Linked DNA regions of Heliomicrobium gestii. The protein of the gene in region 1 interacts with the protein of each later gene in a pairwise test. Links are inferred from orthologs where the notes say so. Each region holds a gene or a part of one and is shown in the gene's direction. Other genes may lie near its edges. The genes, in order: rlmN and ftsZ.

Evidence for each region.
Region 2: the proteins of rlmN (region 1) and ftsZ interact in binary tests that used the Escherichia coli proteins (3 or more experiments, as listed by UniProt). The link is inferred for Heliomicrobium gestii from one-to-one orthologs.

Annotation. Positions count from the first base shown.
Region 1 is NZ_WXEX01000008.1:153,948-163,702, reverse strand. Bases 2,921-5,919 are described here. They hold rlmN (23S rRNA (adenine(2503)-C(2))-methyltransferase RlmN), read left to right. Parts: upstream 2,921-3,866; coding sequence 3,867-4,973; downstream 4,974-5,919. Other genes in these bases: pknB (Stk1 family PASTA domain-containing Ser/Thr kinase), read left to right, coding at 5,722-5,919; GTO89_RS11010 (Stp1/IreP family PP2C-type Ser/Thr phosphatase), read left to right, coding at 4,970-5,725; rsmB (16S rRNA (cytosine(967)-C(5))-methyltransferase RsmB), read left to right, coding at 2,921-3,870. Also shown: replication restart helicase PriA, read left to right, coding at 1-86; def (peptide deformylase), read left to right, coding at 243-701; fmt (methionyl-tRNA formyltransferase), read left to right, coding at 706-1,647; GTO89_RS11025 (DUF116 domain-containing protein), read left to right, coding at 1,679-2,512; more of rsmB, read left to right, coding at 2,512-2,920; more of pknB, read left to right, coding at 5,920-7,635; rsgA (ribosome small subunit-dependent GTPase A), read left to right, coding at 7,709-8,620; rpe (ribulose-phosphate 3-epimerase), read left to right, coding at 8,617-9,279; bifunctional diaminohydroxyphosphoribosylaminopyrimidine deaminase/5-amino-6-(5-phosphoribosylamino)uracil reductase RibD, read left to right, coding at 9,587-9,755.
Region 2 is NZ_WXEX01000011.1:66,285-71,170, reverse strand. Bases 2,008-4,877 are described here. They hold ftsZ (cell division protein FtsZ), read left to right. Parts: upstream 2,008-2,821; coding sequence 2,822-3,934; downstream 3,935-4,877. Other genes in these bases: GTO89_RS12875 (sigma-E processing peptidase SpoIIGA), read left to right, coding at 4,092-4,877; GTO89_RS12885 (cell division protein FtsQ/DivIB), read left to right, coding at 2,008-2,616. Outside these bases: murB (UDP-N-acetylmuramate dehydrogenase), read left to right, coding at 1-448; murA (UDP-N-acetylglucosamine 1-carboxyvinyltransferase), read left to right, coding at 411-1,673; more of GTO89_RS12885, read left to right, coding at 1,798-2,007; more of GTO89_RS12875, read left to right, coding at 4,878-4,886. UniProt on the Escherichia coli protein: Essential cell division protein that forms a contractile ring structure (Z ring) at the future cell division site. The regulation of the ring assembly controls the timing and the location of cell division.

The DNA of each region.
Region 1 (9,755 bases):
CGGCCCTGAGCGCTGCGGCGAGGGACTATGACCGCCGCCGCGGACGACCGGTTGGCGTGACGATCAGTCTCATGCTCAATCCCTAGGGTGCGGCCCCAGTTCCCTGGCAATCACAGAGTTTTCAATGACAATAGGCCATAACGCGAACACTCCCAAGATAGGTTAACTTTTTTGGTGTAACCGGACCGGGGTTTGCGATATGATATTTTGGATAGATTTAAAGCCGACGGGGAGGGTTTTCTTTGGCCGTCTATGAAATTATTAAAATGGGTGATCCTGTGCTGCGCGAAAAAGCGAAGCCGGTCACCCGCTTCAACAGCAACCTGGGCCGGCTGATTGACGATATGTTCGATACAATGGCAGCGGCTCGCGGTGTCGGCCTGGCCGCGCCTCAGATCGGCATCAGCAAGCGTGTCTGTGTCGTCGAGGTGGGCAAACGCCGCTTTGAAATGGTCAATCCCGAGATCATCGAGGCGGAAGGCGAACAGTGTGACGCCGAAGGCTGTCTCTCCATTCCGGAATACACCGGCGAGGTGAAGCGGTATCAACGGGTCCGCGTGAAGGCCCAGGATCGCAACGGCGAGGAGTATACCGTCGAGGGGACGGACCTGCTGGCGGTGGCCTTCCAACACGAGATCGACCACCTGGACGGGATCCTCTTTGTCGACCGCGTGGAAAACGACGAGCCGGAGGAGCGATAGGCCGATGCGTTTGGTCTTTATGGGGACGCCTGATTTTGCCGTCCCCACCTTGGAAGCGATTGTCGCGGCCGGCCATGAGGTGGCTCTCGTCGTCACCCGGCCGGACCGCCCGCGGGGGCGGGGGCAAAAAGCGCAACCGAGTCCTGTCAAGGCGGCGGCCGAGCGCTTGGGCATTCCTGTCGAGCATCCGGCCCGTTTGGATGACGATTTTGTGCAAAAACTAAAAGAACTCCGTGTCGAGGCCGGGGTGGTGGCCGCCTTTGGGCGAATCTTGCCGCCGCGGCTCCTGGACGCCTTTCCCCGGCGCTGGATCAATGTCCATGCCTCCTTGTTGCCCAAATACCGCGGCGCGGCGCCGATCCACCGGTCGGTCATCGACGGGGAAAAAGAGACCGGTGTCACGACAATGCTGATGAGCCAGGGCCTTGATGAGGGGGACATGCTCCTCAAGGGCGCCCTGTCCATCGGCCCTGACGACACGACGGGGCAGGTCCACGACGCCTTGGCGGAACTGGGCGCCAGCCTGCTTGTGGAGACGCTGGCCGCTCTGGAATCGGGTTGCCTGCAGGCTACGCCCCAGGAGCACGGGCGATCCACCTACGCGCCCATGCTAACGCGCGACGATGAGCAGGTCGACTGGAACGCGCCGGCCGAGGCGATCCACAACCGGGTGCGCGGGATGAATCCCTGGCCCGGCGCTTTTACCGTCGACGAGGGGAAGATCGTCAAGATCCTCCGGGGGCGTTTGCGCCGCGAGGGGTTGGCGCTGTCCAGTTCCTTCGCCCAGCCCGGCGAGATAATACAGATCGCCGGCGATGAGGTCGCTGTGGCCACCGGCGCCGGCGTGTACTGGTTGGCCGAGGTGCGCCCTGCCGGCGGCAAGACGATGGCCGCCGGGGCCTATGCGCGCGGACGCCGGATAGGACCGGGGTTTCGATTCGGTTGAGATTGGAAGTTTAATTGGGAGCGTTGGAACCATGCCTATCCGCAAGCGATTGTTCATCGGCCTGATGGTGGCCAGCTTTCTCGCCCTGATCGCGCTGGTCTTCCTGGGCTGGTATCTCGTCAAGTATCAAAACTACCCCTGGAACAAGGTCCTGATCGGCCTCTTGGGGGTCGCCTTTCTCGCCGTTGTGGCCTTGATCGCCTTCGGCATCGGCGGGATGATCTTCTCCATCTGGCAGGATCGGGCTATTCCTTCTGTCTATCGTTGGACGCGGATGGCAGTTAATATCCTCTTTCCCATGGCCTTGGTCATCGCCCGTTTCTTTGGCATTAGCCCGGACCGGCTGAAGAGCAGTTTCATTGAGGTGAGCAATCAACTGGTGCGCTTGCGGAAAGTGACTGTGGCGCCGGAGCGGTTGATGATCCTGGCGCCCCATTGCCTGCAAAAAACGACCTGTCCCCATAAGATCACTCTCGATATCCATAACTGCCGGCGCTGTGGCGGTTGTCCCGTTCACGATATGATCGAACTGACCGATCGCTATGGCGTCAACCTGACCATCGTGACGGGCGGTACCTGGGCGAGAAAGGCCATCATGGAAATACGCCCCCAGGCGATCGTCGCCATCGCCTGTGAACGGGATTTGACGAGCGGCATCCAGGATGTCGACTTTCTACCGATTTTGGGCATTTTGAACGACCGGCCGGAGGGACCCTGCTGCAACACGCTGGTGAACATGAGCCGTCTCGAACAGGCGGTGCGCTACTTCCTCTATGACGAAAGAGCCGATTGGATCAACAGCGGGGTGATCGGATCGGTCCTGGAAAAATCGGCGCTCCCTGAACGCCGGGTGGAGGTGTCCTGATGCAGCCATCGCCGAGAGGCGTCGCCCTGGACGTGTTGAATGCTGTAGAAGAACGAAAGGCTTACGCCAATTTGCAGATGGCCCATGCGTTGTCGGCCAGCGGCTTGCAGCGACTGGACCGCGGCCTCGTGTCCGAATTGGTCCTCGGTGTGTTGCGCCGTCAAAACACCCTCGATTTTGCCCTCGACCGGTTGATGAAACGGCCCGGCGATGTGGCGCCCGAGGCGCGTCGTCTCTTGCGGCTCGGCGCCTACCAGGTGCTTTTTTTGGACCGCATCCCTGATGCTGTCGCCTGCCATGAGACGGTGGAATTGGCGAAACAGGTCGGCCTGGGCCGGTTGACGTCGCTGATCAACGGCGTGTTGCGCCAACTGATCCGGCAACGGGACGAAATCCCCTGGCCGTGTTGGGAAGCCGATCCGGTGGCCCATCTCACTGTTGTCGAATCCCATCCCGAGTGGCTCGTCCGTCGCTGGATCAAGCAGTTCGGCGCCGAACGGACCCGGGCGATCTGCCAGGTCAACAACCGGCCGGCGGCGGTGTCGCTGCGGGTGAATAAACTGCGCGCCGAGCGGGAGGATTTTTTGCGACAACTGGCTGAGGCCGGCGTCGAGGCCCATCCTTCGGCCTTGCATCGCGCGGGAATCCGGTTGGCGTCGGCTTCGGCGGTCACCCATCTGCCCGGGTTTTCGGAAGGGCTGTTTTCTGTGCAGGATGAGAGCTCTATGGTTGTCGCGCCGGTCGTGGACCCGCAGCCGGGCGAGACCGTCGTGGACGCCTGCGCCGCGCCTGGCGGCAAGACAACCCATATGGCGGAGTTGAGCGGCGACAAGGCGACGATCCGTTCCTGGGACATTCACCCCCACAAGTTGGGCTTGATCCGGGAGAACTGCAGCCGGCTGGGGATCGCGAGCGTCCGCGCCGAGGCCGTCGACGCCCGCCAACCGGCCGAGGAGTTGAGGGGAGAGGTCGATCGCCTGCTCCTCGATGCCCCGTGCAGCGGTCTCGGGGTGCTGCGGCGCAAACCGGAGCTCCGCTACCGCATCACAGAAGCCGATCTGGTCCGGTTGCGGGAACTGCAGCGGGAGTTGCTCGACGGGGTGGCGCCGCTGGTCAAGCCGGGCGGGCTCCTGGTCTACTCTACCTGCACCATCGAGCCGGAGGAGAACTTTCAGCAGGTGAAAGATTTCCTGCAACGCCATGCCGATTATGGGGCGGAAGATGTGTCGCCCTTTTTGCCGGAACTGGATTTCACAGAGGAAGAGAAACGGCAGATGGCGAAGGGATACTTCCAGATCCTGCCTCATCGCTTTCATACGGACGGGTTCTTTGTAGCCCGGTTAAGGAGGCGGTCATGAAGGTGAGAGAACCGGTTGCCGAACAGCAGGAGGGCCAGGCGACAGACCTGCGGGGCCTCTTCCCCGAAGAGATCGCCGCCCTTTTTACGTCCTGGGGCCAGCCGTCCTTCCGGGGCAAGCAGGTGTTTAAATGGCTCCAGAACCGGGCTGTTCGCGAAGCGGCCGAGATGACCGATCTGCCGCAGGCGCTGCGGACCCGGGTGGCCGAGTCGGACCGGTTGCAACCGCTGGCCTTGGAGCGGCGACGGGTCGCTCGCGACGGCACCGAGAAATACCTCTGGCGGTTGGCCGACGGCGAACTGATCGAATCGGTGCTCATGCCCTACCGGCGCGCCCAGACGCGCGACCGCGTGACGGTCTGCCTGTCCACCCAGGCCGGTTGTGCTTTGGGCTGCCGCTTTTGCGCCACCGGCCAGCAGGGGTTTCGACGAAACCTGACCGCCGCCGAGATCGTGGGCCAGGTGCTGGACATCACTCATGAACAGCGTCTTAAAGACCCGGAGTTCAAGGTGACCAATCTCGTCTTCATGGGGATGGGCGAGCCCTTTTTGAATTATGACAACCTGCGCCGGGCCATCGGCCTCTTCACCCACCCGGAGGGACAGGCCATCGGCCAGCGGCGAATCACCGTCTCCACCGCCGGCATCGTGCCGGGCATCGACCGCTTTGCCGGCGAGGACTGGGAAGTGAACCTGGCCCTGTCCCTCCATGCCGCCGATGACCGGCAGCGCAGCGAGTGGATGCCGGTGAACGAACGTTTTCCGCTGGCTCCGGTGTTGGAGGCCTGCCGGCGGTACTGGGAGAAGACACGGCGGCGTCTCTCTGTCGAGTATGCCCTCATGGCGGGCGTCAATGACCGGCCGGAAGATGCCCGGCGGCTGGGGTCCCTGTTCAAGGGTTGGCCCATCCACTTGAATCTGATTCCCGTCAACGCCGTCGCCGGGACAGGCGCCCGGCGGCCTGAGCGGGAACCGACAGAACGTTTCCTGGCAGAACTGCGGCGCTGGGGAGTCGACGCCGTCATCCGCGAGGAGCGGGGACAGGATATTGAGGCGGCCTGCGGGCAACTGCGCGGCGCCGTCAGGGGGGAGGAGGAGCCATGAACGTCATCGCTCGCACCGACAAAGGGCGAGTTCGTCCCACCAATGAGGACAGCCACTGGTGGGACGCGGCCCAGGGGCTCTTTCTGGTCGCCGATGGGATGGGCGGTCATGAGGCGGGAGAGGTGGCCAGCGCGTTGGCGGTGCAGGCCTTTGCCGCCCAATGGCGCGGAACCGAGGGGGACAGGGAACCGGCCATTCGCCTCGAATCGGCCTGCCGGGAGGCGAACCGCCGCATTTATTGGGAGTCGGTGAACCAGCCCAAATGGGCGGGTATGGGAACGACACTTACGGCGGCTCATCTCGCCGCGTCAACGCTCACCGTGGCCCATGTGGGCGACAGCCGGGCCTACCTGTTGCACAACGGGCAGGTTCGCCTGCTGACGCGGGATCACTCCCTCGTTGAGGAAATGGTGCGTCTGGGTAAGATCACCGAAGCGGAGGCCCAGGCCCACCCCCAGCGCAACATCATCACCCGCGCCTTGGGCACTCGCGACGATGTGCAGGTGGACGTGGCGGCCGTGCCTTGGACGCCGCGCGACCTGTTGATCCTGTGCACAGACGGCCTGACCAATATGGTGACGGCCGACGAGATCAACCGGCTCTTTGACCCGAACGCCCCTTTTCCGTACCGGCGCGAGGCGCTGGAACAGGTTGCCGACGCCATGATGAACCTGGCGCTGGAACGAGGCGGCTATGACAATGTCACTTTCCTGATCATATGGCAAGAGGAAGGTGAGGGGTGGCAAGCATGATCGGACGCATCTTCGGCAATCGCTACGAAATCGTCGAACTTTTGGGTGGCGGCGGCATGGCCCAGGTCTTTAAAGGGTGGGACCGGCTGCTTCAGCGGGCCGTCACTGTCAAAATCCTGCGCGAAAATCTCTGCTCTGACGAAGAGTTTGTCCGCCGCTTCCATCGGGAAGCCCAGGCGGTGGCCGGTTTGTCCCATCCCAATATCGTCAACGTCTACGATGTGGGCCGTGAGGGCGAGATCGACTACATAGTGATGGAGTTCATCGACGGGCCGACCTTGAAGGAAGTCATCCGCAGCCGGGCGCCGCTGCCTCCAGAGGAGACTGTTGAACTGGCCAAACAGATCTGTGACGCCCTCGAACATGCCCATGAGCGGGGGATCGTCCACCGGGACATCAAGCCCCACAACATCCTGCTGACCCGGACGGGACGGGTGAAGGTGACCGATTTTGGCATCGCCCGCTCTGTCACCCAGAGCACGATGACCATGGATCGTTCCATCGTCGGGTCGGTCCACTACTTATCGCCGGAACAGGCGCGGGGGCTCCCCGTTGACGACAAGTCCGATATCTACGCCCTCGGCGTGGTCATGTACGAGTTGTTGAGCGGACAGGTCCCTTTTCAAGGGGAGACGCCGATCGCGGTGGCGCTGCAGCAGATCCAGCAGCAACCGCCGGCTTTGTCCAACCTCAACGCCCGCATCCCTCCGTCGCTGGAGCAGGTGGTCTTGCGGGCGATGGAAAAGGAGCCGGCCCGGCGTTACCGCAACGCCCAGGCTCTTCGACAGGATTTGGATCGGGTCTTTACAGGCCAGGTGTCGGGACGTTTGCCTGAGTCCGATGACGATAGTCCGACGGTGCGCCTCGACGGATCGGCTGCGGCCCAGTTGGACGCCGCCTGGCAAGAGGCTGAAAACGTGGTCAGTCAGCGTGAAGAGGAAAAGAAAGCCGCCCCTCCAGTCGGGAAAAAGCGAAGCAAGCGGCAATGGGCGGCTTGGGCGGCCGGACTGTTCGCGGTTGTGTTGCTGCTGGCGACGCTGAGCTTTGCCTGGACCCACTACATGAGCGTGCCCGATGTGCCGGTGCCGAAGGTCAAAGGGATGCGTGTCACCGACGCGATTGAGCGGCTGGAAAAGTTGGGCTTGCATGCCGAGCCTTCTTATGTCAATGACAACGCCAACGCCAACATCGTCATCGCCCAGGACCCTGATGAAAATCAGGTGGTGAAGCAAAACCGGACCATCAAACTGACGGTGAGCCAGGGTCCGAAACTCAACCGGATTCCCAGTGTGACCGGCAAACCGATTCGTGACGCCCAGGTCGCCATCAAAGAGGCGAACTTTAAGGCCAATGTGGAAGAGGTCTTTGATGACAGCCCTGCCGGGACGGTGATCAACCAGTCGCCGGCAGCCAACTCGGAACAGCCTCCCGACACGATCGTTCAACTGCGCGTCAGCAAAGGGGCGGAGACGAAAGCGGCCACCATGCCATCCCTGGTGGGCAGCAAGCTGCAAGAGGCCCAGGAGAAGCTGGAGCCGCTGAAGATCGATCTGAAGTTGAAGCTTCAGGAGAACGCCACCTTGGCCGCTTGGACGATTCTCGCCCAGGATCCGCCGCCCAATGGGGCGATCAAGCCGGGCGATACGGTCACACTGACCTACAGCATCCCGCCCTCCAACACCCCGCCGGCCAGTCCGGTCAAATCGTCGGTGCGGGTCTATGTTCCCAATGACGGCAAGGACCATGGGGTGCGCATCGTCTTCCTCGACGATCGGGGCGCCCAGAAGGAACTTTACAGCCAGCGCCACAAGGCCGGCGAGGTCGTCAGCCAGGAGGTCACCACCTCGGGCAAGGGGACGGTGCAAGCGCTTGTTGACACGACGGTCGCCTGGGAGCGCAGGGTGGAGTAAGGGTCATAGATAAAGGTTTAGTCAGGGCACAAGTAAGGTCCAAGAGTAAGGTGGAGTAATGGAGGAGCCTCGTTTGAACCAAAGGGAGACGGAAGGAACGATCATCAAAGGATACAGCGGTTTTTACTATGTCCTCGCCGACGGCAGGCTGTACACCTGCTCCTTGCGGGGAAAGCACCGGCTGAAAGGCGATGACCGCGTCTTTTTGCCTGGCGATCGAGTGCGCCTTTGCGTGATCGAGGGGGAAAAAGGGGTCATTGAAAGGACCCTCCCCCGGCGGAACGAACTGCTGCGACCGCCGGTGGCCAATGTGGACCAGGTGCTGCTGGTCTTCGCCCTGGCGTCGCCCGACCCCGATTTTGTCCTCGTCGACCGGTTGCTCCTCCTGGCCGCTCATGCCGGCATCCGGCCCGTCCTCGTCTGGAACAAGGCGGACATCGCGCCGCCGGAACGGGTCGCCCAGGTTCAGGCCCTCTACAAGGCACTCTCGATCGATCAGTTTGTGCTCTCGGCTCGCCAGGGTGACCATTTGGAAGGGCTGAAAGATCTTCTGGAAGACCGGATCTCCGTTGTGGCGGGACCGTCGGGGGCGGGCAAGTCGACCCTGCTCAATGCCCTTGCGCCGGGCCTTTCCCTCAAGACGGGCGATGTGAGCGTCAAGATCGGCCGTGGACGTCACACCACCCGCCATGTGGAACTGATCCAACTGGCCTCAGACGCCCTGGTCGCCGATACGCCGGGCTTTTCCACCCTCTATCTGCCCGATCTGCCGGCTCAGGATTTGGCCGAGTTTTTCCCGGAGATGGCAACCCATCTGGGCCATTGCCGCTTCGCCGACTGTCTCCACCGGACAGAGCCCGATTGCGCCGTCATCGAGGCGCTTGAAGCGGGCCGGATTCACCGGCAACGCTACAACCACTACCTGATGTTCCTGAATGAGTTGATCGAGCGGGAACGGCAAGCCCCGAAAGGAAGAAAATCATGACGATCAAGATTGCGCCGTCGATCCTGTCGGCCGACTTTGCCCACCTGGGCGCCCAGGTGGCCGCCGTTGAAGCGGGCGGCGCCGAGTACCTGCACATCGATGTGATGGACGGTCACTTCGTGCCCAACATCACCATCGGCCCCCTCGTTGTCGCCGCCCTGCGCGAGCGCAGCCAGATGGTCTTTGACACCCACCTGATGATTGAGAATCCCGACCGGTACATCCCCGATTTTATTCGCGCCGGTTCCGACCTGATCACGGTCCATCAGGAGGCCTGCGCCCACCTGCACCGCACCCTGTCGCTGATCAAGGAAAAGGGCGCCCGGGCCGGTGTGGCCCTCAACCCGGCGACGCCCTGGCAGAGCCTGGCCTGTGTCCTCGATATGGTCGATCTCGTCCTGGTCATGTCGGTCAACCCGGGCTTTGGCGGTCAGAAATTCATCAACAGCGCCCTGACCAAGATCGAAGACTTGGCCCGATGCCGCCAGGAACGGGGTCTGGCCTTTGAGATTCAGGTTGACGGCGGCGTCAACAGGACGACAGCGCCTCAGGTCGTCCAGGCGGGCGCCGATGTTTTGGTGGCCGGTTCAGCCCTCTTTGGCGCCCCTGCTCCGCAAGCCGAGGTGGCATGTCTGCGGGCGGCGGCGCTCACCCTTTGACAGGATTCGCGTCCATTGGTATAATCAATCACAACATCCCAATCACAATTGAATCAGTGTTTTCCTTGGGGAGGGGTGCAATTCCCTACCGGCGGTAAAGCCCGCGAGCCCTTCGGGGCAGATCCGGTGTGATTCCGGGGCCGACAGTACAGTCTGGATGGGAAAGGGAAACAAAAAGGCGGCTGTCGGTGGATCAGGCAGCTTGTCCTTACTTTGTCCTGCCATTGCTAAGGTTTCGGTCAAAGTGTTGTTTCTGTATCCCCGGGGAAACTAACCCCGGGGTTTTTCGTTTTCTTGGAGAGTGGTGGTGATTGTATTGATGATCGAAGATCAGGCCTTTATGGGCCGCGCGCTGGAACTGGCCGCCCTGGCCTTGGGGCGGACGAGTCCCAATCCCGTCGTCGGTTCGGTGATCACCCAGGGAGGGCGCATTGTCGGAGAAGGATATCACCAGAAAGCCGGCACGCCCCATGCGG
Region 2 (4,886 bases), on another replicon or contig:
CTTCTCCTACCGTCATTCCCGGTTGCAAGGGGAAAAGGCCATCGTGATCCGCGCAGGCATGGAACTGTGTCGTGGCGACCGGGAGTCGATCCTCCGTTTGATGGAGGAAAAGCTTGCCCGTCGCAAAAAGACGCAGCCCCTCGATTGGCCGAATGCGGGAAGCGTTTTTCTCAATCCCCCCGGTGACCTTTCGGCAGGTCGACTGATTGAAACAGCAGGCTTAAAAGGCTTCACCATCGGCGGGGCTCAGGTATCGGAAAAGCACGCCAATTTTATCGTCAATCGAGGGGGAGCGACGGCAGCCGATGTGCTTGCCCTGATCGAGGCGGTTCGGAACAGGGTAAAGGCAACCTGCGGCATTGAACTGAGATCTGAAGTTCGTGTCATCGGAGATGCAGGGGGGCAGGTTGATGGGTGGAGAACCGAGGATTCGAATCAAGGGGGGTAAGCCGCTCTTCGGAGAGGTGGCGATCAGCGGGGCTAAGAACGCTGTGCTGCCCATCCTGGCGGCTTCATTGATGTCTACCGGACAATGCCGGATCAAGGACGTGCCCCGGTTGACCGATGTGCAGATGATGGCGGAGGTGTTGGGCGCCTTAGGCGCTCAGGTGGCATGGGAAGCGGACTGTTTGTCGATCGACGCCTCATCGGCGAAGATCCAGGAGGTCTCTGCCGATCTAATGCGGCGCATGCGGGCCTCCAATCTCATCTTGGGGCCGCTGCTCAGCCGTTTTAAAAAGGTGCGTCTCTTTCATCCCGGTGGCTGTTCCATCGGCAGTCGTCCCATGGACCTGCACCTGAAGGGTTTGCAGAAGATGGGCGCCCGCTACCAGGAACGGCACGGTTATTTCGAGGTGGAGACGGAACGGTTGCAGGGAACGGAGATCCACCTCGACTTTCCCAGTGTCGGCGCGACAGAGAACCTGATGATGGCCGCCACCCTGGCGGAAGGAACAACGATCCTCCGCAACGCGGCGAAAGAGCCAGAGATCGTAGACCTGCAGAACTTCCTCAACGGGATGGGCGCCAAGGTTCGCGGCGCCGGTTTGGATGTCATCCGCATCGATGGCGTCCAGCGCCTCGGAGGATGCGCCCACCAACTCATCCCCGATCGCATCGAGGCAGGAACGTTCATGGTCGCTGCCACCATCACCGGCGGCGATATCACACTGTCCAACGTGATCCCCGAACACCTGGAACCGGTGACAGCCAAGCTGCGCGAGACGGGCGCCCAGGTCATCGAGGAGGATGACCGGATTCGTGTCATCGCGCCCCGTCGCTGCCAGGCCGTCGACATCAAGACGCTGCCTTATCCCGGTTTTCCCACTGACATGCAAGCCCAAATGATGGCGCTGATGGCGGTCAGCGAGGGCACCTCGGTGATTTCAGAGACCATTTTCGAAAACCGCTTCAAGCATGTCGACGAATTGCGGCGCATGGGGGCGAACATCCGTCTGGAAGGGCGCGTCGGCATCGTCAAGGGTGTGCCTGGTCTCAGTGGCGCCGTCGTGGAATGCACGGACCTGCGGGCCGGCGCCGCTCTGATTTTGGCGGGACTTGCCGCTGAAAATGGGACGACGGTCGAAAAGATTTTTCACGTTGACCGGGGATATGATCGGTTGGTTGAAAAACTGTCCGGCTTGGGCGCAAGGATCACTCGAGATGCCGGTTGAACAATAGCCCCGGTAAGCGCCGGGGCTATTGTTTTCTCTTTTTAGGGCTCTAGCCCTTGGACAGACGCAACGATTTTTGTTATAATGTTTTTATGGTAGTTTTTCCCACGGAGGGGGCTGACGAATGCGCCGGCAACAGGCCAGCGTGCTTGGATTCTTCTTTATTTCGCTCTTATTGCTGGCTGCCTACTATTTCCTGCAATCCCCCTACTTTGGCGTCTCTCAGGTGACAGTGACGGGGATCAGCCTGATCAAGGAAGAAGAGATTGTCCGGCTTTCAGGGATCCAGCCAGGAGAAAATATCTTGCGCCTCGACCAAAACCGCATCTGTGAGCAGTTGCGGTTTCACCCGCAGGTGGAGGATGTGACCATCCAACGGGAATTTCCTTCGACGGTGCAGATTCAGATCCAGGAGAGGAAGCCCGTGGCCGTGATTGGACAGGCAGGGGTTTTTGTGTTGCTCGATCGGCAGGGGATCCTCTTGCGCAAGCTGGACAGCCTCTATGGGATTCCGCTGCCGGTGATCACCGGCGTACAGGCGCCTCTAAACGTGGGGCCGGGACAAGTCGTCAGCGCTGACGGTCTTGCGGCGGGGCTGAAGCTGTGTCAGGAAATGCCGCCTACCTTGCTGGCGCGCGTCGGTGAAATCCATGTGATCAACAGCAGCCGCCTCGTCTTATATACGACAGACAGCATCGAGGTCCGCTTCGGGCCTCCTGACGAGATTGCCGCCAAGAGCCAGGCGCTGCTGGACATTCTCGACCAATGGATGAAGAACGGCAGCACGCCCAAACTCAACTATATCGACATCTCATCGGCCAAATCGCCTGTCGTCAAACCAAAAGAAGAGACAAAAATCTCGACAAATGCCGTTCACCCGGCTGTGGCTCATCCGACAACTCGGACGGCCGGCAAAACGGGCGCTGCCGGTAACGGGCATTAAACGACGCGGAAGAAAAATTTGTGGGAACTCTTCGAATGTAATAAAAAAAGCATAGCAAAAAAGAGGGAATGAAGGCTTTTTATCGAAGATCTAGCGTCGATACAATAAAATGCCAAGATGTTGACCATTACATAATGATTAATTTCACATTATTGTTACCGTACCCAAATATTTCATATCAGCCTGCTTGAAGGAGGAACTCCCTGTGTTCGAACTGGATGTGGACTTGAATCCGCTCGCCGTGATTCGGGTCGTCGGTGTAGGCGGAGGCGGCAACAACGCTGTCAATCGCATGATTTCCCATGGGGTACGGGGCGTACAGTTTGTATCTGTCAATACCGATGCCCAGGCCTTGCAGCTTTCGAGAGCGGAGACAAAGATGCAGATCGGCCTGAAGCTGACGAAGGGGCTTGGCGCTGGCGCGAACCCCGATATCGGCAAAAAAGCCGCCGAGGAAAGCCGGGAGGAACTGGTTAATGCCTTAAAAGGCGCCGATATGGTTTTTGTCACTGCCGGTATGGGCGGCGGTACGGGAACGGGCGCCGCGCCGGTGGTGGCAGAAGTGGCTCGTGAACTGGGCGCTTTGACTGTTGGCGTTGTGACGCGTCCCTTTACCTTTGAAGGCCGCAAGCGCGCCATGCAGGCGGAACGGGGCATCTCGGAATTGCGGGCCGCTGTGGACACCCTGATCGTGATCCCCAATGACCGGTTGTTGCAGGTTGTGGACAAGCATACCCCGATGAATGAAGCGTTCCGGCTGGCTGACGATATCCTTCGCCAGGGCGTTCAGGGGATCTCTGACCTGATCGCCGTGCCTGGCCTGATCAATCTGGATTTCGCTGACGTCAAGACGATCATGTCTGACACAGGGTCGGCGTTGATGGGTGTGGGCTATGCCTCCGGGGAACACCGCGCCATTGACGCTGTCAAGAAAGCGATTTCCAGTCCCCTGTTGGAGACCTCCATTGAGGGCGCCAAAGGCGTCCTGATGAACATCACCGGCGGCATCAACCTGGGGATGCTGGAAGTCAACGAAGCGGCGGAGATCGTCACAGAAGTGGCCGATCCGGAAGCCAACATCATCTTCGGCGCTGTTATCGACGAGTCGATGGAGGATGAGGTGCGGGTCACCGTCATCGCCACAGGCTTTGACCACCGCCACGCCCAACCGGCGCCCAAGGAGACGCGCCCTGCTGCGCCGGTAAAAGAAAAATACGCCCAACCCGTCGTCAATCAGGCGCCGGCGATGGAAGTGAAACCGGTTCCCCTCAGCGAGGATGTGGACATCCCTGTATTCCTGCGCAAATACCGGGGATAACCGATATAAACAGAAATGAGCGCTATAAACCCTGCAACAGATGTTGCGGGGTTTTATTTTTTCTCATTCCTCCCATTCAACGCAAGAAGTGACATATTTTGTTAAAAGAATTCGTTATAATTGATTTGTGGTTTCCGAAACGGTGGTGGAAGCGGCGATGGGCGAACGGATGATCGTTTACTGGGATATCCTGTGGTTGATCAATTTCGTCATGGATGCGATTCTTTTGGCCATCTGCGGGACCGTCTTGCGGCTACCCCTTCACCCCCTCCGGCTGATCGGCGCCGCCGCCTTTGGCGCCGCGCTTCCCCTCGGATTTTTGTGGTTTTCTGCCGGACCGGTGTCCGCCTGGGTCGCCAAGACTGCCCTCGGTTGGCTGATGGTTCGAGCCGCTTTTCCGATCAAGGGATGGCGGCAGACGGTTCAGGCGTGGCTGATTTTTTATCTGGGCGCCTGGCTTGCCGGCGGCATCATTTACTTCTTCGCGCCGCCAGGCGAACCGACGGGGGCCCTCTGGTTCTGGGCGTTGCTGTTGGTGGCTGGGGGCGGGACGGCGCTGCTTCTCTCCCTTTGGCGACGGTTGCGCCAGCAGGGCGCCTGGCTCGTTGAGCTGACCCTTCACCTGCCGGGGGGCGTCGTCCGGATTCCGGCGCTCGTTGACAGCGGCAACCGGCTTGTCGATCCCCTCTCTCGTTCACCGGTGATCGTTGTCGAAGAGGAGAGCGTCATGGCCCATTTACCGGAAGGATGGCAGGAGGGGGCCGTTGGGGCAGACGGTGGCCTATCTCCTCGCTATATCCCCTTTGTGTCGGTCGGCAAAGCCGACGGGATGCTCCTGGGCATCCGCCCGCTCACCGTGGAGGCGCGAAGGGATGATGGCAGAAGCATCGCCTGTTCGGGGGCGATCATCGGATTAACCCGGCAAAAGCTAGACCCAGCCGGTCGTTACCGG